2 regions of the Sneathiella limimaris genome follow, and region 2 is predicted to be linked to the other one. Evidence: riboswitches for the same ligand, from Rfam matches in the RefSeq annotation. Region 2 holds a riboswitch; the other holds the start of a gene.
The links. Region 2 has a riboswitch for glycine ahead of gcvT (glycine cleavage system aminomethyltransferase GcvT). Riboswitches for the same ligand answer to the same signal wherever they lie in the genome.
Positions count from the first base shown of each region.

Region 1: linked by a shared signal. The riboswitch ahead of HH301_RS15740 (L-serine ammonia-lyase) and the one ahead of gcvT (glycine cleavage system aminomethyltransferase GcvT) in region 2 are both predicted to bind glycine.

Region 1 covers NZ_JABBYJ010000003.1:6,251-18,275, forward strand. The annotation lists gene HH301_RS15725 (hypothetical protein) at 142-492, shown strand; gene HH301_RS15730 (glycosyltransferase) at 536-1,708, opposite strand; gene HH301_RS15735 (alanine racemase) at 1,817-2,956, shown strand; glycine riboswitch at 3,082-3,169, shown strand; gene HH301_RS15740 (L-serine ammonia-lyase) at 3,310-4,785, shown strand; gene speE (polyamine aminopropyltransferase) at 4,789-5,646, opposite strand; gene speD (adenosylmethionine decarboxylase) at 5,643-6,068, opposite strand; gene HH301_RS15755 (VOC family protein) at 6,241-6,717, shown strand; gene HH301_RS15760 (energy-coupling factor transporter transmembrane component T family protein) at 6,729-7,346, opposite strand; gene HH301_RS15765 (energy-coupling factor ABC transporter ATP-binding protein) at 7,343-8,020, opposite strand; gene HH301_RS15770 (biotin transporter BioY) at 8,044-8,592, opposite strand; gene HH301_RS15775 (acyl-CoA dehydrogenase family protein) at 8,724-9,869, opposite strand; gene HH301_RS15780 (acetyl-CoA carboxylase biotin carboxylase subunit) at 9,885-11,888, opposite strand; gene HH301_RS15785 (acyl-CoA carboxylase subunit beta) at 11,899-12,025, opposite strand, start outside.
Region 2 covers NZ_JABBYJ010000001.1:1,373,533-1,385,557, reverse strand. The annotation lists gene gcvPB (aminomethyl-transferring glycine dehydrogenase subunit GcvPB) at 1-888, opposite strand, end outside; gene gcvPA (aminomethyl-transferring glycine dehydrogenase subunit GcvPA) at 878-2,227, opposite strand; gene gcvH (glycine cleavage system protein GcvH) at 2,227-2,601, opposite strand; gene gcvT (glycine cleavage system aminomethyltransferase GcvT) at 2,628-3,740, opposite strand; glycine riboswitch at 3,801-3,891, opposite strand; glycine riboswitch at 3,895-3,981, opposite strand; gene HH301_RS06700 (PAS domain-containing protein) at 4,201-4,725, shown strand; gene HH301_RS06695 (methyl-accepting chemotaxis protein) at 4,803-6,119, shown strand; gene HH301_RS06690 (hypothetical protein) at 6,186-6,737, opposite strand; gene ispH (4-hydroxy-3-methylbut-2-enyl diphosphate reductase) at 6,937-7,884, shown strand; gene thrB (homoserine kinase) at 7,915-8,880, shown strand; gene HH301_RS06675 (hypothetical protein) at 8,890-9,636, opposite strand; gene rnhA (ribonuclease HI) at 9,800-10,246, shown strand; gene HH301_RS06665 (peroxiredoxin) at 10,296-10,775, opposite strand; gene HH301_RS06660 (protein-disulfide reductase DsbD domain-containing protein) at 10,874-11,722, opposite strand; gene HH301_RS06655 (YqgE/AlgH family protein) at 11,844-12,025, shown strand, end outside.

The DNA of each region.
Region 1 (12,025 bases), on a different contig from region 2:
GAGAATCCCACTCAAATCTTTGAGTTCAAAAGGTTTCACCTACTTCCGACAGCACAAACAAAGGAAAATGATGCAACCGGGCTACGATTGGCACGAAGACTGCAAAGAGTGTGGCATGTAATTTTATTCATGGAGGAAGAAGTGCTTCACACACCCCAACTCAACCAATCAGTACCAAATCGTTTTGAGCAGCGGGACTCCTATCGGGTTTCCAACCCAGTCCTTCAGGTAGAGATTGATGGAACATATTACACGACGGTAAACTGGTCTCTAAACGGTCTGCTCATTGACGGTTTGATCAAGGGTGTAGATCTAGATAGCGATGTGTCTGGAACTTTTGGTCCTAATCAATCACCAGAAATCTGTCGCTTCGCAGGCCGCATAGTCCGTATCGATCTAAAGAGCAAACAAATGGCAATCGAGTTGGATGGCTGCAGCAAAGAAGTGGCCGCCTTACTTCCGTTTTGGGTTCTCAAATACGGCACTAAGTAGATCAGCAGAGCTTGGCAACGGTGGCAGTTCGCCACCGTATACGTCAGGTCATAAGACTGTTAACCTTCTCAATCACAGTTTGGCGTCCTTGTGTCCAATTGCCCATCGCTAACATCTCAGACACGCCCTTTGAATTCGCACGAGCCTGCTCATTCACCAATGCCTTTTCCAGAAGTTTTGTAAACTTTGCTTTTTCTATCGTTTGCTTAATTGCTAGCGCCACGCCATGGCGAGCCATAAGGAAACTGTTTAACGCGGTTTCCGAATGATTGGGGAACGTGATTTGCGGCCGCCCTGTCATCAAACATGAGGTCGAGAGACCAGCGCCCCCTGAATGAATGACCAAGGAACTGTTGGGCAAGATCTTCGTGAGATCCCCAGGCCTATCAAGCATAGTGATCTTATCGCTTTGATACTTTTGACGCACAGCTGAGGCCGCATCTCGCAGATATACCGTTGCCTTAACATGAAGGGACTTTAGCGACTCCAGTATAAAGTTATCCCTACCAGCCTCATGGGCCATGTAGAGAAAAACTTGAGGTTCAGAGGGAAAGGCAGCAGGTTTTAGACATTCCTCTAACGGCCCGACTTGAGGCTGTTGCCGAAAACGGTCATAGGGATCTAATTGCGGGACCGTGCACACAAACTGGCCGTCAGCATCAAAAATTTCGGGCAAGACAGTCAACTGTTTGCATCCATTCTCTTTCAAGACAGAATTAAGGGAATCCATCAATGCTTTCTGAGAAACAATGGGTTTCCCTTTTGCGATTACTGCAGGAAATTCAGGAAGATGCGAAGGAGGAAGCGTGAATCCGTTTCCAATGTTTATAAGCGGATACCGGCCCCTGGCTGACATGCTCAGCGTTGGGCTATGATCAGCAATAATTACATCTGGTTTCACAAAATCTATAAGATCACACCAACCGCTTAGATAAGCAGCGAAAATCTCTCTGAAACCGAACCCTTGCCGCGCCATCACATCTGCATAAGATGGCGTTGCTAAATGCTTAATCTTTTCGGATGTCGGGTTACTCCAGAAGGGAGCTTGAACTACTTTATAGGGCCTATCCCCAATCGCTTTTTTGGATTGAACCAGGTTTCGAACAGCAAAAACGATCTCATGCCCTTGTCTTTCTAACTGATCGGCCAATCGCAACATCGGATATACATGGCCCAAATTTGCGCCAAACTCTGATCCAAACAGAACTAATCCCAAAATGCCCCCAAATTCTTGCCCAGTTAAGTCAAAGACTTTACCGAAGAGATTCAATCATTGATTATCGGGAAAAGCAAGAGACCTCCAAAGCCGAGAAAGTTATGTAATATGAAGAACCTGACTGAATTGGAAAGTCCAACCCTTCTGTTGGACCTGGAAAAAACAAAGCAAAATATCCAACGAATGCAACGGAAAATCGAGCCAATGGGAGTTTCGCTGCGGCCACATCTGAAAACCTGTAAATCTATGGATGTCGCTCGGCTCGTTGCTGAGCCCGGCGACGATACGCCTATTACTGTTTCAACAGTAACTGAGGCAGAGTATTTTTTCGACGGCGGATATCGAGATATTCTCTACGCCGTTTCAATTGTCCCCAATAAGTTACGACGACTTAAAGCCCTTCAGGATAAGGGGGCGAATATAGTTCTAATCACAAGTGATCTGGAAGGTGCAAAAACCACTGAGGCAGTTTGCCAAGAACTCCAATGCTCATTCCCTTGCCTCATTGAAATCGACTGTGATGGCAAGCGGGCGGGCCTCAAACCAACCGATCCAAAGATTATAGATCTGGCTCAGCTACTAACTCAAATGAAAGGCTTGTCCTTTGCAGGTGTGATGACCCACGGTGGTGGCTCTTACGCCGCAAAATCAATTGAAGAACTTAAAGACTTTGCTGAAATCGAGAGAAGCGCAGTTGTTACAGCAGCAACACAAATCCGTTCAGCCGGGATAGACTGCTCAATTGTCAGTATGGGATCCACCCCCTCTATTACTTTCGCCGAAAACCTGGAGGGAATAACAGAAGTCCGGGTTGGCGTGTTTGTGTTTCAAGACATGGTTATGGAAGCGCTAAATGTCTGCGAGGTGTCAGACATTGCTGTCAGCGTTCTTGCCACTGTGATCAGTCATAATAGATCAGAAAACAGGGTTTTGATCGATGCAGGAAGTCTTGCGTTATCTGCAGACCCCGGAAAACCAAACCGTCATGGGAATGTCCATTTTGGTTTGGTATGTGATGGAAAAACAGGTGTCCCGTTCCCGGATTTATTTGTGACCAGCTGCAATCAGGAGCATGGCCTTATTTCCTTGGACTTTACATCAGTATCATTTGACGATTTACCTATTGGGCATCAATTACGCATTCTTCCTAACCACGCCTGCATTACAGCAGCGGCCTATCCAGGCTATCATGTGCTAGGGTCTGACCAGAAAATTGTGGATTATTGGACAAGATGTAACGGATGGTAGTTTTCGCATCGCGACACTGAAGTGTCGTTTCTGGAGCGAAAGGCCCCAGCTCTTCGAGTTATATTCACTTGACTGCTTCCGAGGGGATGCATAGCCTGATGCAAAGTCAATAATTGACAACCTGCATATTTCTGGTGGGAGAGACCGGTTTGATCCGGCGCCGAAGGAGCAACCGCCCCGGAAACTCTCAGGCAAATGTACGGCCAGGAATTCAGGACTCTGGAGAGAGAGCTTTATGGGAATAAGCTCCACCGAAGAGGTACCCGGCTCGCCGGTAATCTTTCAGGTCCATGGACAGAGGGGGCATCTAAACCGAAGCACATATCGTGCTGCGAGCTGGAAGGGATGCCTTGATGACGAAGATTAAAAAAACTGGCCTTGGAAATGTAACACCCGTTGTACCAAGACAGTTCCGGGATCCAACACCGGTTCCAACCTCTCAGCTTGAAGTCAATATCAGTGTTACTGATCTTTACACAATAGGAATAGGTCCGTCATCTTCCCACACAGTCGGACCTATGCGCGCGGGCAGACGCTTCGCTGATCTATTAATTGCATCAAACCTGATAAACGATTGTTCGCGCATTATCGTTGAACTCTACGGCTCTCTCGCCTTAACCGGTCATGGCCATGGGACGGATATCGCCATTCTTCTTGGATTGAGTGGTGAAGCACCTTCAAAAATTGATCCTGAGAGCATTGATACCAAAATCAATGCAATTCGCACCAATCATCTGCTCCCTTTGGGTGGCCAGAAAGAAATTACCTTTTACGAAGCGGATCACCTTCTCTTCCTGAAAGATCAAATTCTGGAAGAACATTCAAATGGAATGCGCTTTTATGCCTATTCAGAGGCTGGCGAACTGCTCGCAGAGAAAGACTATTTCTCTGTAGGTGGCGGATATGTGGTCTCTCATGATGAAGGAGATAGATCCGAAACTCGCGGCCACAACATTCAACTCCCCCATCCGTTCACTTCAGCCGCTGAGCTTTTGAAAATCGGGAAAGAAAAAAATCTGACCATAGCAGAGATCATGAAAGAAAATGAAACCGCTTGGCGCAGTGAAGATGAGACAAACGAGTTTCTAGATCGTGTATCTTCGGCAATGATCAACTGCATTCAGAGAGGGTGCGACACTGAAGGCATTTTGCCTGGCGGGCTGGATGTCAAAAGGCGCGCATCGTCTCTTTACAAAGAGCTCATGGCAAACCCTGAACGGGCCTCACGAGATCCGCTAACTGTATTAGATTGGGTCAACCTCTATGCGTTAGCTGTGAACGAGGAAAACGCGGCCGGCGGCCGTGTTGTTACAGCACCAACCAATGGGGCGGCTGGCGTTATCCCCGCCGTGCTTAAATATTACCAACGATTTTGCCCCGGCGTCACAGAAGACGGTACCCGTAACTTCCTTTTAACTGCGGCTGCGATCGGCTCAATTTATAAAAAACGGGCCTCAATTTCTGCAGCTGAAGTTGGATGCCAGGGGGAAGTTGGTGTAGCCTGTTCCATGGCGGCAGGTGCATTGACGGCTGTACTTGGCGGCACCAATGAGCAGGTCGAGAATGCGGCTGAAATCGGCATGGAACATAACTTAGGTTTGACCTGTGATCCAATCGGTGGCCTGGTCCAGATACCGTGTATTGAAAGAAACACCATGGGCGCAATGAAAGCTATTAATGCTGCGCGCTTGGCACTAGCGGGGGATGGAACACATGTCGTGTCTCTTGATGAAGTGATCGAAACAATGCGGCAAACCGGAATAGACATGCTCAGCAAGTATAAAGAGACCTCTCAAGGTGGGCTCGCCGTAAACGTCGTGGAGTGCTAGCGTCTAATCTTTTTCGGCCGTAAGAATTTTTTGAACGAAATAGGGAAGCACGAAAGCAGCCTGATGAATTTCTGGACTGTAGTATCCCGTTTCTATATCCGCATCCAAAAATCTTTCCGCTAATTTACCGGTTTCGATTTTTCTAAGATCCTTATTATCCGTTGCCCAGCCAAAAGCAAGTGCGCCACCAACATAGCTGGGAATTGCGGCCATGTAGAAACTCACATCTGCAAACAGGGCACCCAACCGGTCATAGCTATTGCGAAGTTCCTCTCCTTGCACAAAAGGAACCCCATTTTGAGTCACAATCACACCACCATCAGTCAGGCAGGTTTTACAATCTGCATAAAACTCGGCTGAGTACAGAACTTCACCCGGACCGTGAGGGTCTGTGGAGTCAATAATGATCACGTCCCATTTCTGATCCGTATCCTTCACAAATTGGCAGCCATCCGCCACGATAATCTCAAGGCGGGGGTCATCAAAAGCACCATCACTGACCGTCGGCATGTATTTAGCTGATAGATCAATAACTGTTCGGTCAATATCAACTAGAGTAGCTTTAACGGTCTTATGCTTCAGCACTTGGCAAGCTGCACCGCCATCTCCACCACCGATGATGAGGACCCTTTCCACTTTCCCATGAGCAAGCATCGGGACATGGGCGAACATCTCATGATAAATAAACTCGTCATGCTCTGTCGTTTGAACAGCGCCATCCAAAGACATCACCCGGCCGAACCGATTATTTTCAAAAATCATGAGATCTTGGTGCTCAGTCTTTTCCCGATAAAGAATTTCTCCTACTTCGAGGGCCAGATTGACACCTGCGTGCAGGTCTTCGTCAAAAACTTCAATCATCCCACGACCCCTCTTTTCAGATCACTGATCTGAACTGATCCCGGATTGAAAGCGGCTTTTAGGATCGGAATACATTTATGAGGTTCAGCCTTACCGCACATAAAAATATCCAGTGCCATGTAACCCTGATCTGGCCAGCTGTGGAATGTGATATGGCTCTCAGCCAAGACCGCAACGCCCGACAAGCCATTAGGCTCGAAAGCATGAATGTGAAAATGCAGCAGCGTTGCATTAGCGGCACTGATACAATTTCGCAAAGTTTTTTCGATCAATGCAGAGTCATTAAGATGCTCAGCCTGCCATAGATCCACAATCAAATGAGTGCCGGCAAAAACCAGGCCATCCCGCTCGACAAAGTAGTCCGGCTTATCATCCCGGCTTACAGGCTGGGCAAGAGGGGTAAATTCTGTAATTTTGGACATCCTGACCTCGCCCCTGGCGTTATTGCTCAGTATAGATTTGTGGGCGCGTTATGACGAAAAACAACCTTAAACTCAAGGGAAAAAGTCATCTCATACGGAGCCGACCTTGACCGTCAGGTCCTTAGACCTCACATTAGAGTGGGGTGAGAGTAGAAAAAGGACACACAAGAATATGATCAAGGGACTACATCACAACGCCTATCGCTGTCGAAGCTCAGAGGAAACCCGAAAGTTCTACGAAGACTTCCTGGGTCTACCGCTCGTTCGGGCTTTCGAAATTAAAGAGAGTAAAACTGGCAGAGAAACAAAGGCATTGCACAGTTTTTATCAACTGGATGATGGGTCAGCACTTGCCTTTTTTGAAGTCCCACACAGTCCGTTCGAATTTAAAGATCAGCATGATTATGACCTGCATATCGCTCTGGAAGTCACAATGGATGACATGATGGCTATGTTTGAAAAAGGTAAAGCCGCCGGAATTGAAACCCGCGGAGTTGCCGATCATGGTTTTATCAAGTCAATTTATTTCCGTGATCCCAATGGCTACGTTATTGAGCTGACAGCCCCCGTGGAGCCACAACATTCAGAGGATAAAAAAGCTGAAGCCAAAGATGTGTTGGCTGCCTGGACAGCTGAACAAGCGGGATAAGACAATGCGTCTTATTTTGTGACGCGGTGAGTTGCCTTAGCGCCAAACGATCTTGCATCTAACGCTTCGGCAACTTCTGTCGCCATTTTCAGCGTCCTGACAATGACGGGCACCAAAATGGCCAACATATTGCGGTCGTTACCACGCACTTTTTGAGCTGCCCTCACCTCTTCAGTGATAGACGCCAGTAAGGGTATAAACCGGATTGCCAGCGTAATGGCCATACTCACTTTTTCAGGAGAGACCCATTTGCGAAATGGCCTTAAGACAGTTTCGATCGCTGCGACCAGGTCTGAGACCTTTGTCGTTACTGTGACAATTCCAGCCGCCAAAATTAGAACAGCAAATCTGAGAACAATGAAGGTCGCGACTTCCCACCCGATCATCAAAAACTGAATTGCAAAAATAAACGCCAACACCCAGATAGCTGGTTTCAACTGACGCCATACAATTTTCAGGGGGAGCTTGGCAGCAATTACCAGCAAAGCGATCACCCCGAGCAACCCGATCAGAACGTCAAGGCGCTCGACCTGGAATATCAGAGTTCCCAACACCACAAGAAAAACTAATTTTAATCCTGCAGGTAATTTATGGATGATCGAATTTGCGGGGTAAAAAAATCCTGTCATTGAGCGCAGAGCTCCTCGTAGGCTCCAAGAACCACCTCAGGGGGCCCATCTGCGTAAATGCCGCCTTCATGAATACAGATTACCCGATCAAAACTTTCCAACAGCTCAAGATCGTGAGTTACCATAATCACTCGCTGAGAAAGTTCTTGCACATGTTCCATGAGACGTTTCTTATTTCTCAAATCCAGGAGCGTCGTGGGCTCATCCAGCACAAGATAATTTGGCCTCATGACCAACACACCCAAAAGGGCAATCATCTGTTTTTCGCCGCCACTTAACTGATGGGTTAGCCGGTCAGCTAGATGCTCAAGCTTATAGTCCCTCAAAGTCTGATCTATTAAACTTTGGGCTTCAGTTTTGGAAAGGCCAATATTCTTCAAGCCAAAAGCCAAATCTTCCCGAACGATTGGATACACAATCTGATTGTCTGGATTTTGAAAGACAAAACCTACTCTGGCTCGGGCTCGATTTCCCTGCTGCCTTGTATCAAATCCATCAACAGAAACAGTGCCCAAGGAAGGAAGTTGTAAGCCATTTAGTAAACGGGCGAAGGTACTCTTGCCGGATCCATTGAGGCCGATAATCCCGATCCGCTGCTCCTGCAAATCAGTTGTTATTGAGTGCAAAATGTCCCGTCCATCTAGCGAGACATTTACATTCTCAAGTTTAATCATAGATCTGAATTACCTATCGGGCTTTAGGCAACTTTAGTAATCAACGGATAGGATTTTTTGGTCACCAGGATAATAGCTGTAGCTAGACCCGCTTTAATCAAATCACCCGGGATAAAGACCATGGATCCTTTTAAGACATCAAGCATTGGAACCTGAGCTGAAATTGACCACCAGGGCACGCCAAAACCGTAGAGCACAATGATGCCACCTATCACTGAAGCAAAAGCCACATGAACCATATTCAAGTTTTGCCAGAACCGTTCGACAATGATTCCAACAACAAATGATGCAGCAATAAACCCAATAACGAAACCACCGCTCGCACCAGCGAATACGGCTAGTCCGCCACGACCACCGGATAGAAGGGGTAATCCAACCGCAACCAACACGACAAATAACAGCATAGAAAGGCCGCCTCGCTTCGCCCCTAGGATACCACCAGCCAACATTGGACCCAATGACTGAGCAGTAATGGGAACACCAAATGCAGAAGCGGGAACAGGTGGGACAACACCGAGTGCCGCCATTAGCGCAGCAAAAAGTGCGATATAAACAATATCTTTGGTTGTCATTGAAACGACGCCTTTATTCTTTTGCGGTAAATTACCGGGGGTATAAATAAAATATGGCCGGTTTTAAACGCCCATTCCCCGGAATGTCCAGCTTGTTTTCGGTTTTTTTGTGACGGCTGAAGTTCAAGAAGCTAGGACCGCTTGGCAATCTCTTCCAACATAACCTCCGTCGCCCCGCCACCAATAGACTGAACCCGGGCATCCCTCACCATACGTTCAATAGCAGCTTCCCGCATATAGCCAAATCCACCATGAAACTGCTGGCAATCATACATAACCTTGTTTACCAACTCTCCGCAATAAGCTTTAACCATGGAAACTTCTTTAACGCACTCTATCCCTTGAGCATCCATCCATGCTGCATGATAAAGGAGCTGCTGCCCCGCCGCGACCTCAGCCTGACGCATCGATAATCGCTGACGAATTGCTTCCTTATCCCACAACGTTTTACCGAAGGCTTTGCGGTCTTTCACATATTGCAAAGTTATTTCCAACGCCTTTTGACATTCACCCAAGGCTTGAGCTCCCAAGACTGTCCGCTCATTCTGGAAATTTTGCATGATCGCATAAAAGCCCCGATTAACTTCCCCAAGGATATTATCCTTGTGAATGCGGACATTATCGAATACTAGCTCCGCTGTGTCAGAAGATCGCCATCCCATCTTGTTCAGAGACCTCCCGACAGTGAACCCCTCGGTTCCTTTTTCAATGATGAAAATTGTAATCCCGCGCGATCCTTTTGCCTGCAGGTCTGTTTTTGCTGCGACAAAATAAAGATCTGCGTGAACGCCGTTTGTGATAAACATCTTGGTTCCGTTTAGAACCCAATAATCTCCATCTTGCGTCGCCCTGGTTTTGATACCAGCTACATCTGAGCCCGCATCAGGTTCTGTCACCGCAACAGCTGTCACAATGTTTCCCGCAATAATATCGGGCATATATTTAGCCTTTTGGTCTTCAGTACCTGCATTCGCCAGATGGGGAGAAGCCATGTCCGTATGAACAAGGGCTGTTATTGCAAAGCCACCATAAGAAGACTTTCCAAGCTCTTCCGCGTAAATCGCACTCGCCAAGACATCAAGGCCTGCTCCCCCATATTCAGGGTCATACTGAATACCAAGAAACCCAAGTTCCCCCATCTTCTTAATGACAGATCTCGGTGTTACCCCATCGACTTCCCATTGATCGCCATAAGGTAAAACCTCTTCAGTCACAAATCGTCGCACTTGATCCCGAAGCATTAAGTGTTCTTCACTGAAATACGCACCTTTTGTCATTTTTTTATATCCTTATTAGTCTTCGACCGGCTTTATGGAAACCAACAGCTTCCCTTTTTCCGGCGTATCTCCCTGTTGAATTGAGACGGTATCGACAGTGCCCGATACCGGTGCAGTAAGTTTCTGCATTAGCTTCATGGCCTCCAGGACAACCAGTGTCTGTCCTGCCTCTACTTGATCGCCAGCTGTCGCCAGCACATCAATGATCAACCCAGGCATGGGAGCTATGATCTGGTTTCCGCCTGCAAGCACATCTTCTTTCTGGCCAAGGAAGTGGCTTTCCATACTTTCAAATTGAAACCCAAAAGACTTGTCTCTCAACCGCAATTGTAGAAAATTGTCCTTCGCCTCAAACTCCAACGTTTTTCGGTTTTGATCACTTTCCACAACGAGAAAGTTTGGTGCAGACTTTAAAATTGAGCCTTCTAAGACTTGCACCCCGTTAAGCTCGATAGAAAATTCATTATTGACACTTTCAATCCGATAGCAGGTCGCTGCTCCACTTTTTCCTTTCAAGTAATAATATGACGCGCCACCAACACCTATTCTGTCTGTCAAACGCCAGCTTCCCAGATTTTTCCAGACTTCCGGAGCCTCAGTCTGTTTTTGGGATATGTGAAAACAAAGTGCGGCTAAACTTGAAACAGCTGGATCCAGCTCCGCCAATTCCCAACCTTTCGGAAAGAGCTCCACTATTGTTTTGGTTTGGTGACTTCCAGCTTCAAATGGAGCGGACCTAACCAACTCCTGTAAAAACTCAAGATTGGTTACCACCCCGCCAATTTCGTACTCATTTAAGCTACGGCTAAGTTTCCGCAATGCTGCCTGCCTTGTCTCCCCACATGCAATCAACTTCGCCAGCATACTGTCAAAATGATGCGTGACTTCACTGCCCTTTTGAACACCACTATCAACCCGAACACCTTCTCCGATGGGTTCTCTGTAGTGTTCGATGATACCAGTTTGAGGCAGGTATTCTTCTGCTGGATTTTCTGCAGCAAGACGCGCCTCTATCGCCCATCCGGAGACAGAAATATCTGATTGTTGAAAGGTCAGTCGCTCACCTGCAGCAACCCGAATTTGCCATTCAACGAGATCAATACCGGTAACCTTCTCAGTCACTGGATGCTCAACCTGAAGCCGGGTATTCATTTCCAGGAAATAAAAATCTTCCTTTTGACAGTCGTAAATAAATTCAATTGTTCCCGCATTGTGATACGAAACAGCCTGGGCCAATTTCACGGCTGCTTCATACATTGCTTCCCGTATATGAGTTGGAAGATTAGGCGCAGGAGCCTCCTCAATTACTTTTTGATTGTTTCGCTGCAAAGAACAGTCTCTCTCATGCAGATGCACCACATTTCCGTGTTGATCGCCAAGGACCTGCACCTCAATGTGGCGAGCTGTTTCCACATACCGCTCCAACAAAATAGAATGATCCCCAAATGCAGCTTGAGCTTCTTGCTGAGCAATGGCGAGTTCTAGATCCAACTCTTTAAGGTTTTGAACAAGGCGCATTCCCCGCCCACCTCCACCAGCGCTCGCCTTGATCATTAAGGGAAAACCGATTTCTTGTGCTGCTAGGTATAGGCTTTCCTCAGATTGGTCATCCGACTGATACCCCGGCACAACAGGGACACCAACCTCCTCAGCTTTGTTTTTTGCTGCTATTTTTGAGCCCATCAGTTGAATAACTGTAGATTTCGGACCAATGAAGACAAGGCCTGCCTCTTTAACAGCGGCCGCAAAGGCGGCATTCTCAGATAAAAATCCATAACCCGGATGAATAGCTTCAGCACCACTTAACTTTGCAACTTCAATAATTTTCTTGATGTTCAAATAAGTTGAGGTAGCGTCCCCTTCCCCCAATGCATAAGCCAAATCAGCACTTTCCACGAAAAGTGAATTTCGATCTGCATGAGAGTATACGGCAACACTCTCAATCTCCAGCTTTTGGCATGCTTTTATGATCCGACAAGCGATCTCACCCCGATTGGCGATTAGGATACGATTAAACATGAAACGACTCCTACATTCGATAAACAGGTGAGAATTGATCAATTTTTGGGGTGCTACAGACGATATCAAGACACAAGCCAAAAACTGTTCGTGTTTGATCCGGAGCAATTATTCCATCATCCCAAAGCCTGGAGGTC
Region 2 (12,025 bases):
GGTTTTGTGCAGGTTGATATGCATGGCATCCACACCCAGGTCACCCGGCCGTGTCCGGCCCAGAATGGCGTTGAGGTTGGCACCATCGCAATAGAAGTACCCACCGGCAGCGTGAACCAAATCTGCGATTTTCTTGATGTCATTTTCAAAAAGACCACAAGTGTTCGGGTTGGTCAGCATGACACCCGCAACATCAGGTCCGAGGGCAGCTTCAAATGCCTCCAGATCCATCCGGCCGTCTGCACGGGCAGGCACTGATTCTACCTTATACCCACAAAGAGCAGCCGTTGCCGGGTTGGTGCCATGAGCTGATTCAGGGACCAGAATACGGGTCCGGCTTTCGCCCTTGGCATCATGAGCGGCCCGGATTGCCATCACACCGCAGAGTTCCCCATGGGCGCCCGCGGCAGGTGACATGGCAACGGCAGGCATGCCGGTGATGGTCTTTAGCCAATGGCCAAGATCATCAATCAGTTCCAGCGCCCCCTGAACGGTGCTGACAGGCTGCATAGGATGAATATCCCCAAGACCTTTCATGCGTGCCGCTTTTTCGTTAATGCGGGGGTTGTGCTTCATGGTGCAGGAGCCAAGCGGATAGAACCCGGCATCAATAGAATAATTCTGGCGGCTCAGACGCACGTAATGGCGAAGGACCTGAGGTTCCGACAGATCTGGCAATTCAGGATCTTCGGGGCGTTCAAGTCCACCAAGGCGGTTCTTCACCTTCTTAGGCGCACGCAGGTCAACTCCAACGCGTCCCTTGACCCCTTGCTCAAAAATCAGTGGCGTTTCGAGGTTGAGGGCTTTGTTACCTGTAAAGGTCCCATCCAGATCCACATTGCCAGAAGTGCCTTCAGGCCGGGTTGGACGTCCAACATTATTCAGCATTGGCGATCTCCTTCAGTGCGGCAACCAACTGGTCCACTTCTTCATCTGTATTCGTCTCTGTCACCGTAACCAGCAGCAGATTTTCAAAAGCAGCTTCACCCGGAATCAGACGGGAAACAGGGACGCCGCCCAGAATTCCCTTATCAGCAAGTGCCTCAACCGCTTTCTCAGCAGAGCCCGGCAGCTTGACCGTGAATTCATTGAAAAAACTGTCATTGAGAATTTCAAGGCCAGCAGCTTCCAGCTTTTCAGCCGCCGTGACGGCTTCGCCGTGGTTGATCTCAGCCAGTTGTTTAAAGCCAGATTGACCAAGGAGGCTCATGTGAATACTGAAAGCCAGTGAACAGAGACCAGCGTTGGTACAAATGTTACTGGTCGCTTTTTCCCGGCGGATATGCTGCTCCCGCGTTGACAGGGTCAACACAAAGCCACGGTTGCCTTCCTGGTCAACCGTTTCACCGCACAGACGGCCGGGCATCTGCCGCACATATTTCTGGCGCGTTGCAAAAAGACCGACATACGGTCCACCGTAGGACAGGGCCACACCAATGGACTGGCCTTCGCCCACAACGATATCGGCGCCCATTTCCCCAGGTGATTTCACCAGACCGAGGGAGACGATTTCTGTGACCACAACGACCAGAAGTGCACCCACTTCATGACATTTATCGGCAAGATCGCTCAAGTCCTGGAGGCGACCAAAGAAATCCGGGTTCTGAACCACAACACAAGCAATATCTTTATCCAGGTTGGCAGTCAGATCTTCGACACCATCCAGCACAGGCGCATCAGACGCGACTTCAAACTCGGTGAACTGAACGGTTGTTTCTGTCACTTCCCGGTAATGGGGATGAAGGTTACCGGAGAGAATAGCCTTTTTCCGACGGGTCGCCCGGCAAGCCATCAGAACAGCTTCTGCGCAGGCTGTTGCCCCATCATACATAGAGGCGTTTGCCACATCCATACCAGTGATCATGGCCACTTGTGTTTGAAATTCAAACAGGGCTTGCAAGGTTCCCTGACTGATTTCCGGCTGGTAAGGCGTGTAGGCGGTTAAAAACTCAGACCGCTGGATCAGGTGATCCACAACAGAAGGAACATGGTGGCGATAAGCCCCTGCCCCAAGGAAACACGGATTTTCAGATGGCGACAGGTTCTTCAGGCCATAAGCCTGCATTTTTCTGTCCACATCCATTTCTGGTGCATGGGTCGGCAGATCCAGAAGCCCTTTCAGGCGGGCTTCTTCAGGGATATCAGCGAAGAGATCATCAACAGATCCCACACCAACCTTTTTCAGCATTTCCGCACGATCCTCGGCGGTATGCGGCATATATCTCATTAGCCAAGACCTTCCACATATTCTTTATACTCATCGGCACTCATCAGCTCGTCCAGCTCTCCGGCATCGGAGATTTTAAGCTTTGCGAACCAACCGCTGCCTTCTGCATCTTCATTGACAAGAGACGGGTTGTCTTCAAGCTCGGAATTGACCTCAACCACTTCACCGCTCACCGGTGTGTAGACGTCTGAAGCCGCTTTCACGCTTTCAACAACAGCCAGGCTGTCAGATTTACCAAGAGATTGATCCATTTCAGGCACTTCAACGAAGACAACGTCGCCAAGCTGTTCCTGTGCATAGACGCTAATGCCGATAGTTGCGACATCGCCGTCAACGGTTACCCATTCATGATCTTTGGTATATTTGATGCTCATTACTCTTTTCCCCTAAAAACCGGCCCTCAGCCGCGATAATAACGTTGCTCAACAAATGGCATTTTAACAACTTTTGCCGCCCTTGGCTTCCCGCGGACGATCAATTGAATTTCAGTTCCCACAGACGACAGTTCCAGCGGAACATATCCCATGGCGATGGGGGCCTGCAGACTTGGTGCAAAACCGCCTGAGGTCACCTCTCCGATCACATTGCCGTCCAGGTCAGCAATCTCAGTATGCTCCCGAGCAGGGGCTCGACCTTCTGGCAAGATCCCGACACGCTTCATTTTCGGCTTATTGGCAATTTCTGCCAAAATAATGTCAGCTCCTGGAAAGCCCCCCTCTTCGCGGCGCCGTTTCCCGATCGCCCAGAGGAGCCCTGCAGATACAGGTGTTGTTTCAGTTGTCAGGTCATGACCGTAAAGGCATAGCCCCGCCTCTAAACGCAAGCTGTCCCGAGCGCCCAATCCGATCGGAGCAACTTCAGTTTCGCTCAACAATTTCCGACAGAGCACATCAGCAGCGGCATTCGGAATTGAAATTTCGTATCCATCTTCGCCCGTATAGCCGGACCGGGTTACAAAGCAAGGGAAGCCCCCAATTTCCATTTCCTGGTAGGTCATGAACGGCATCGTTGCGACATCTGGATTGTAGCGGGCCAGCACTTCGGCAGCTTTAGGTCCCTGCAAGGCAACCAGAGCCCGATCTTCCAGCACCTCAACAGTGACCTCACCGGAAAGAGCTGATTTGAAATGCGCAATATCCTGATCCTTACACGCAGCGTTCACCACGACAAATAGCTCTCGCGCACTTCGGCGAGTGATGATCAGATCGTCAAGGATACCGCCTGCTTCGTTCGTCAGGAAGCTGTATCGCATTTCCCCATCTTTCAGGGACTGGATATCGCCTGGAACCAGTTTCTCAATAGCGGCAGCGGGATCATCACCGCGGATAACAACCTGGCCCATATGGGAGACATCAAACAGTCCGGCAGATTCGCGGGTCTGCAGATGCTCTTTCATAATGCCATCAGAATACTGAACCGGCATATCATAACCGGCAAACGGAACCATTTTTGCACCCAATTCCAAGTGCAAGTCATGGAGAATAGTTTGTTTTATTTCAGAAATGTCGCCCATCTCTCTCTCAGTCCGCAAAGGAGTCTAAAAGCTCCCGCAAAACTGCTGCAGGAACACCCCCTCTGTCTTATGGACCTGAGAGATTTGACAGAATCTAGAGGATCCTGCTTACCCCTTCGGTGAAATCGATTACTCGATCTGCTTTCCAGAGTTTCATCCCCCTGCGGTCCGGGTGCCTGAGAGTTTCCGGGGCGGTTGCTCCTTCGGCGTCAGGCTAACCTGACTCTCCCGCAGGGATCTTCTGTATGAATGAGGAAAGATCATAGGCATGCTTTCCTTTCTGTCAAACATCTTTAGGGTCAATGTTTCGATTTACTGCCCTAGGTTAATTAATACTGTGCTTTTTCTTCGTTTGTTTTGAATCTCGGTCTAGCGCTTACTTTGTATTAACCAATTTCAGTAATGATGCATGTCAAACGATATATACCTCCACAGTAAAACAAATCTACGGTGCCATTTAATGAGACCCTCAGTCACCCCCACAGGAACCGAAAGAGTTCTTCATACAAAAGAAATTATCGTCAGTAAGACAGATCTGACCGGTAAAATCACTTATGCTAACAAGCAGTTCCTTGAAATTTCAGGATATAGTGAGGACGAAGTCCTTGGGGTTCAGCATAACTGTATCCGGCACCCGGATATGCCTCGCTCTATATTTCAGTTTCTCTGGGATCGGTTAAAGTCCGGGAACGAGGTGTTCGCCTACGTGATCAATCTTTGTAAAGAAGGCGATCATTATTGGGTGTTGGCACATGTCACCCCGTCCATGGACGAAAGTGGAAATGTCCTTGGATATCATTCAAACCGACGGGCTGTGAACCCAGAGGTTGTAAAGAATGTCATTGCCCCAGTTTATGCACAACTGAAACAAGTTGAGAATGCTGCCAGTTCCCCAAAGCAGGGACTGGCTGACAGCATGGAGGTCCTCAAAGCTTTCATCGCCGAAAAAGGAGGAAACTACGACCGCTGGATCTTCTCTTTATAGGAGCCGGCTTTCTTGAAGCAGATCATATGATCAACCCAAGACAAGTTTCCATTGGACTTTGAAAGACTGTTACCGACATGACTATTACTACAATTGCCCTAATCGTTATTGCCTTCCTAATCCCAGCAGGGGTCGCCCTGTTCTATCGCTCTAAAGCTGTTAAAGCTGCCAAAGAGCGGGACAATATGCTTCTTATGCTGGAATCAAGAGCGTCTGACTATGATGCCACTTCCGCAGTCGCATCTGGTACCGGCAGCATACTTGAGGAACTTTCCAGAACCGCAGAGGTCTGCAAAACTATATCCGAGGGGAATTTTGAGGCCCGGATCCTTAATATTGATCCGAGTGGCCCACTCGCCAACTTGCAGTGGTCTGTCAACGAACTGGTAGACCGCATTGACGCCTTCATGCGCGAGGCTGAAGCCTCCATGCAGCATGTAGTTGACCAGAAATACTACCGGAAAATCCTTGAATTCGATATGTCCGGATCTTTCAAGAAAACAGCTAACCGGATCAACGCCTGCACAACGTCTTTCGATGAGCGAACCAAACAGTTCGAGACAGTTATCCTGCAGTTCGAACAACAAATTGGTTCTGTTGCACATGCAATCTCAGAAAGCTCAAGAACCGTTCAAGGATCTGCCCACAACCTTTCAGATAATGCGGGTAGCACTGCGGATCAGGCAAAACGGGTTAGCACTGCGGCCCATAGTGCTTCTCAAGCGGTACAGACAGTGGCAAGTTCTGCAGAAGAAATGGCAGCCTCCATTCAGGAAATCGGCCGCCAGATCCAGCATTCCATGAACAATACCAATACTGCACGTGAAACAGCGCAAAGCGGCAATATCAAGATTAAAGGCCTTGCTGATGCTGCCCAGTCTATCGGTGAAGTGGTCAAACTGATTGAAGATATCGCCAGCCAGACTAACCTTCTCGCACTGAATGCGACAATTGAGGCTGCTCGTGCAGGTGATGCCGGCAAAGGCTTCGCCGTTGTTGCCAATGAAGTGAAAAACCTGGCGAACCAGACAGCTAAAGCGACAGAAGACATCAGTCGCCAGATCGTTGACATTCAGGCAGCGACCACTGATGCGGTTCAATCCATGGATACAATCAACGCATCTATCGAAGACATCAACAACGCGGTTCAGACCATTGCCACCGCGGTTGATGAGCAAAGCACTGCAACGAGGGAAATTTCACAAAGCGTTCTGAGCGCTTCCAACAACACTGAGGAAGTCTCCCAGAATATTGCAAGTGTCGAAAGTTCAGCAGATCAGACATCGTCCACTAGCAATGCCTTGTTACAGGAAGCCACAGGCCTTCAGAACAAATCCGAAGAGCTGGAACACAATGTGGCAGGCTTCCTCTCTCAGGTTCGAAAAGTCGTTTGATAGAGCCAAACCAACAGCAAAAAAACCCGCCGAAAGGCGGGTTTTTTATTGCTTAATGAATAAGTCTTAGCGGATTGTCTTCCGGTTATATTCCAGCTGTTCACCTGATAACTGGAACCCAATTACAATGGCATAGTCCGCACCTGTGCGGCCGCTCAAGATCGGGATCCGCTGGATCATTTCTTCCTGAACCGCACCGCGCTTCTGGCCCGCTGGAATTTGAATAGTCGTATCGAATACCTTCTTACTAAGAACTTTCTTGTCGCGATCGGCAATCGCCACAAAGAAAGGAACAGTTGGTGTTTCCGTATTCGCCGCGGGTCCTTTCACGACAGAGACCTGCAACAGCAGTTCAGCAACAACTAGCGCATCATCATCTTCATAAACGCATTCACCACCAATAGGCTCGATCACACCCTCAAAGGTAACGTCTACCAGGTCTCGCCCGGGGCCTTCTCTGAAAATAGTAATATTTTCCGCACCTGGCAAAACGGTCACATTCGGACATGGCAGAGGTGCTTGATCTGACCCAAACAGGTCTGTCGAAAAATTGCCCCCACAGGCTGATACAAACAAAGGTCCCATCAGGACAGCAAATGTTCTGAGCGTCTTTTTCATGACAGGTTGATCTGCCCTTTCATCTGATGGTTGCCCCTTGATCTGATTTATGTGACAACACTGGTAATCATCGGGGTTTTGATATACTAATTCGCCGAATTTAGGATGGTCTCATTTATTTAGCAACCCGGCTCTTGCCAAAGTCGCAGATAGAACCATCTACCGTTGCATTTTTGGGAACAACCCAGGTTTTGTGAACATGTCAGTACCGGAAAAAAAGCTTCTTCTAGCGGCCCCTCGTGGGTTCTGTGCCGGCGTAGACCGGGCAATCCAGATTGTTGAAAAAACACTGGAAAAATACGGGGCTCCCGTCTACGTCCGTCATGAGATCGTTCATAACCGCTACGTAGTGGAAAATCTTGAGCAAAAAGGCGCCGTTTTTGTTGATGAGCTGAACGAAGTTCCCAAAGACGCGCCCGTTATCTTTTCTGCTCACGGTGTGGCAAAATCTGTCCCGGCAGAAGCCGAAAGCCGGCAGATGTTCTATATCGATGCGACCTGTCCACTGGTCAGCAAAGTTCACCGGGAAGCTGAACGCCACGACAAGGATGGAATGGAATTGATCCTCATCGGACATAAAGGACACCCGGAAGTCATCGGCACCATGGGTCAGCTCGAAGAAGGTCGCATCTCACTGGTTGAAACTGTCGAAGATGCTGCCAGTTTTGAGCCGCGCCAGCCAGGCGCCCAACTTGCGTATTTGACACAGACAACCCTTTCCGTAGATGAAACAAAAGATATTGTCGAAAAACTGCGGGAAAAGTTTCCTGACATTGCCTCCCCTAAAAAGGAGGATATCTGCTACGCCACCACAAACCGGCAAGCGGCCGCCAAAAAGCTTGCAGAAAAATGTGACGGCATGCTGGTCATCGGGGCACCCAACTCATCAAATTCCATGCGATTGGTTGAGGTGGCCAAGAAAAATGGGTGTGAGCGGGTCAGTCTTGTGCAACGGGCTGCCGATATTCCCTGGGACCTTCTGGAGGGATGCAATGTAATTGGCATTACCGCTGGTGCCTCAGCCCCAGAAACATTGGTTGAAGAAGTCATTGAGGCATTCTCAAAACGATTTACAGTATCCATCGAGGAAGTGGTTACCAGCGAGGAGAATGTGACCTTCAAGCTGCCCCGCGTTCTGGAAAATTAATCCCGGTCTTTCAGGGGGAGAGGCGAAACCGTGGCGGTCTATACAGAAATTTCAGATGATGAACTGGATCAGTTACTAGAGCAGTACGATCTAGGTGAATTGCTGTCCTGCAAAGGGATCGCCGAAGGCGTTGAGAATTCCAATTTCCTCCTGCATACGGAAAAAGGATTTTATATCCTGACCCTCTATGAAAAACGCGTCAATGCAGATGATCTTCCCTTCTTTTTGGGGTTGATGGACCATCTGGCCACGCACGGATATGTCTCTCCTAGGCCGATTTCCGACAAGACAGGATCATCTCTGACACAGGTGGCTGGCCGCCCGGCAGCCATTATTGAATTTCTCGAAGGTCGCTCCATCAAGCGGATCACGCCCGAACATTGTGGCCTACTGGGTGACAGTCTGGCTGATCTGCATCAAAGCGCCGCCAGTTTCAAGCTGAGCCGGGACAACTCGCTGAACCAGTCCAGTTGGCAGGAGCTTTTCGATAACAGCATCGCCTCAGCGACTGATGGCATTCTTCTCGATGATGAACGGCAGGAAATTCAACGTGAACTGGATTACCTCGCCGCAAATTGGCCGACTGATTTACCATCAGGCGTTATTCACGCAGACCTGTTTCCCGATAATATCTTTTTCCTGGGCGGCAAGGTGAGCGGTGTCATCGATTATTATTTCGCCTGTAATGACTTTCTCGCATACGACATTGCCATCTGTCTTAACGCCTGGTGTTTTGAAACTGATCATAGCTTCAATATTACAAAAGCCCGCAAACTTCTTCAGTCTTATTCTGCACGGCGCGATTTAAGTCAGACAGAATTAGATATGCTGCCCCTTCTTTGTCGGGGAGCAGCCATGCGCTTTTATCTAACCCGTTTATATGATTGGATAAATCAAATTGAAGGGGCCCTTGTCAAACCCAAGGACCCTTCAGAATATTTGCGAAAAATTCGCTTCCATCAGGATGTAAAAAGCATTGCATCCTATGGGCTTTAAGCCGCGACCCTAGTCAAAAAGGGCGTCAATTTCAGCCTGGGTAATTTCATGACCTTCAGGTGTTGGGCCGCTCAAGGCAACCTCACCGTCCATTTGCAGGTCTTGAGCGATTCCTTCAAGCGCTGCAAACTGTTCTTCCCCACCCAGAATATCAATCATGGCAGCGATGCGATCTTCAACAAATTTAAGGGTTCCAACAACCTTTGAAATGCGCTGACCAGTAATGTCCTGGAAGTTACAAGCTTCGTATATCTTCATAACGGCATTACCAATAGCTTCGGTAATTTCCAGCTCTTCAGGATCCGTTGCGTTAAGCTCAAGGCTCTCGTTTTTATCCTCAATGGTCTCAACGGCGGCAAGAATGGCATTGGTTGCAGTCTCAGTATCACCGACAACAGCATCCAACTGGTCAGTCATTGCGTGAATTTTTGGTCCCTCATCCTGGCTATTAATCGAGGAAATTTCCCGACGAGTTTCCATAATGACACGAGAAAGCTCTTCCAGTTCCCGTTTAAGCTCAAGAGATTCTGCAAACTCCTTGCGAAACTGCTCAAGTAAATCCTCGTTGATCGCTGGCGCGGCTGCTTCCTGAACAGCAACACCGCTCGTAATATCCTGGCGCAGAGACTGAATTGCCTCCATGATATCGTTATATTGATCCTGACTGATACCGGCACCTGTTTCTGCCGGAGTTGCTGCAAAGCCCCCACCATTTTGCATTTGCTTCAATTCAGCGGTAAACATTTTTTTTTGCATATAAGTTCGAGAGCTCCCAAATACAGAATCCAAACAGGTCTATATTCGCATTCTGCTTATGAGCGCCTAATATAAAGTTAATTTGTCACAAATTGATGTTGCTTGATTTATCTGGCATAAGCTGTTCTTCACAATCAAAAGCAAGCGTTGAAAAGAGACAAGAGTGACTGACAAAAGCGTGACGATTTATACCGATGGAGCTTGTTCCGGGAACCCTGGTCCTGGTGGTTGGGGCGCCTTGATGGAATATCAGGGTAAAGAAAAAGAACTTTTCGGCGGGGAAGCGGAAACCACCAATAATCGCATGGAGTTAAGCGCTGCAATCAACGCACTCAACGCGTTGAAACGGGCCAGCACGGTCGAGCTTTATACCGACAGCACTTATGTGCGCGACGGCATTACCAAATGGATGGCCAACTGGAAGAAAAACGGCTGGAAAACGGCGGCGAAAAAGCCTGTCAAAAATCAGGATCTTTGGGAAGAACTGGATACAGCTATCAATCGTCACAAGATTAACTGGCATTGGGTCAAAGGGCATGCGGGCCATCCTGGAAATGAACGGGCCGATGAGCTTGCTAATAAAGGGATGGAAGATTTTAAATCAAAATAAAAAGGGGGAAGACTGATCTTCCCCCCAATACATAAAATGCCTGCAGCTCTTAGAGTTGACCAAGCAGTGTATTTGCATCAGATACTTCGAAACCACCTGTTTCTTCCAGGTTGAGCTGGCTTACGGTTCCATCATCCACCAGCATGGAATACCGACGTGAACGAACGCCAAGTCCAGCACCAGACGCATCAAATTCCACATTCATGGCTTTCGTCAGTGCAGCGTCTGGGTCTGCCATCATACGAACCTGACCAGCCTCTTGAGCCTTACCCCAAGCTGCCATAACAAATGGATCATTTACAGACAGACAAATCACTTCATCTACGCCTTTTGACTTCAACGCATCCAGATTTTCAACAAATCCTGGAAGATGTTTGGCTGAGCAAGTTGGTGTAAAGGCGCCTGGCACTGCAAAAAGAGCCACTTTCTTCCCAGCAAAAACGTCAGCAGTAGAGACTTTCGCCGGCCCGCTGGAAGTCATTTCCATCAGTTCCCCTGCTGGAATTTTGTCGCCAATTGAGATTGTCATTTTCTGTTCCCCGTACGTATATCAAATGGAGTATTTATTAGGTCTGAGATTATAGTTGTGCATACGCTTCTCAAAATCAAGAACTGCTTGAACCGCGCTTAATTCACTTTTGCGATGCCTTCTACGGCAAAACCATGGTCAAAAAACGTTGCAAACAGGTACCTTCCGCTCAAAGAGGGGGTCTTGCGAACGACTTCTGCCTTAATCAAAAAATCAGCACGTTTGTGATCTGACGCAATATTCGTCTGCTCAATTGTGAAGAAATCGCCATCCTCACCCTCCAAAATCAACACCGGATCTTTTAATGGAACGGTTGAGGTCACCTGTAATTGCAACTGACCACTCTTCGCTTCACTTAAAGCGAACCGGGTCACCAGATCAGAAGTCTTCAGGCTTGTTGGTGCTTTGTCTAAAAATGCAGTTGCCAGCAAAGATTGATCAAGACCAGAACTTGCTCCTGCCGGAATTTCCAACGCAAATTCCTGGGTCAGTGGGATGCAGATTTTCTCGCAAACACCATAGTCAACTGTCAGGCGCGCTTGAACCGGATTGGCACTGTCCTTCAACTTAACGATCAGGGGCAGGACAACTTCGTCTTCATACCCCCAGGTTAAATAACCAAAACTATCAAAAGCACTCGGCACAGGCCATTTTACAGAAACCCGTTCGATATTTTCAGACCCTTGCCAGTTAAACCTCGGTGGGATGCCAGAATCGCCGGGGCTCCGCCAATAGGTTTTCCAACCCGCCGCCAACTTTATCTGCAGTCCCAGCAGTAAAGTATTCTTTTCACCGTCTGCATATTGACCCGCTATCAAACGGGTTTTTGAGACATCAGTCTCAATCCATTCACTTGTAAAACTGGTGTCCGCTGAAACAGTTGAGGTCGGTCCCAAACCGCTGACTAGCACCAAAAGTAGAACAAAAATACCAAGTTTAATCTTCATTTTTTTGTAATTTTCACCACATGAAAAGAATAACCCTTCTATTCATGTAGTATAGTCGGGTTCAACTGTGAAGGACTATCACAATTGTGTCATCTGAACTGTCACAGAAAAGAGTAAGCGTATGAATGAAGACATCAGTAAAGATATGGAGCCAGATAAGGATGGTTATCTGGATGGTCAAATCCTGATCGCAATGCCGACCATGTCTGATCCCCGTTTTGAAAAATCGATTATCCTCCTATGTGCCCATGGTGAGGACGGCGCGATGGGAATCGTTCTGAACAAGAACCTGGACACGCTCTC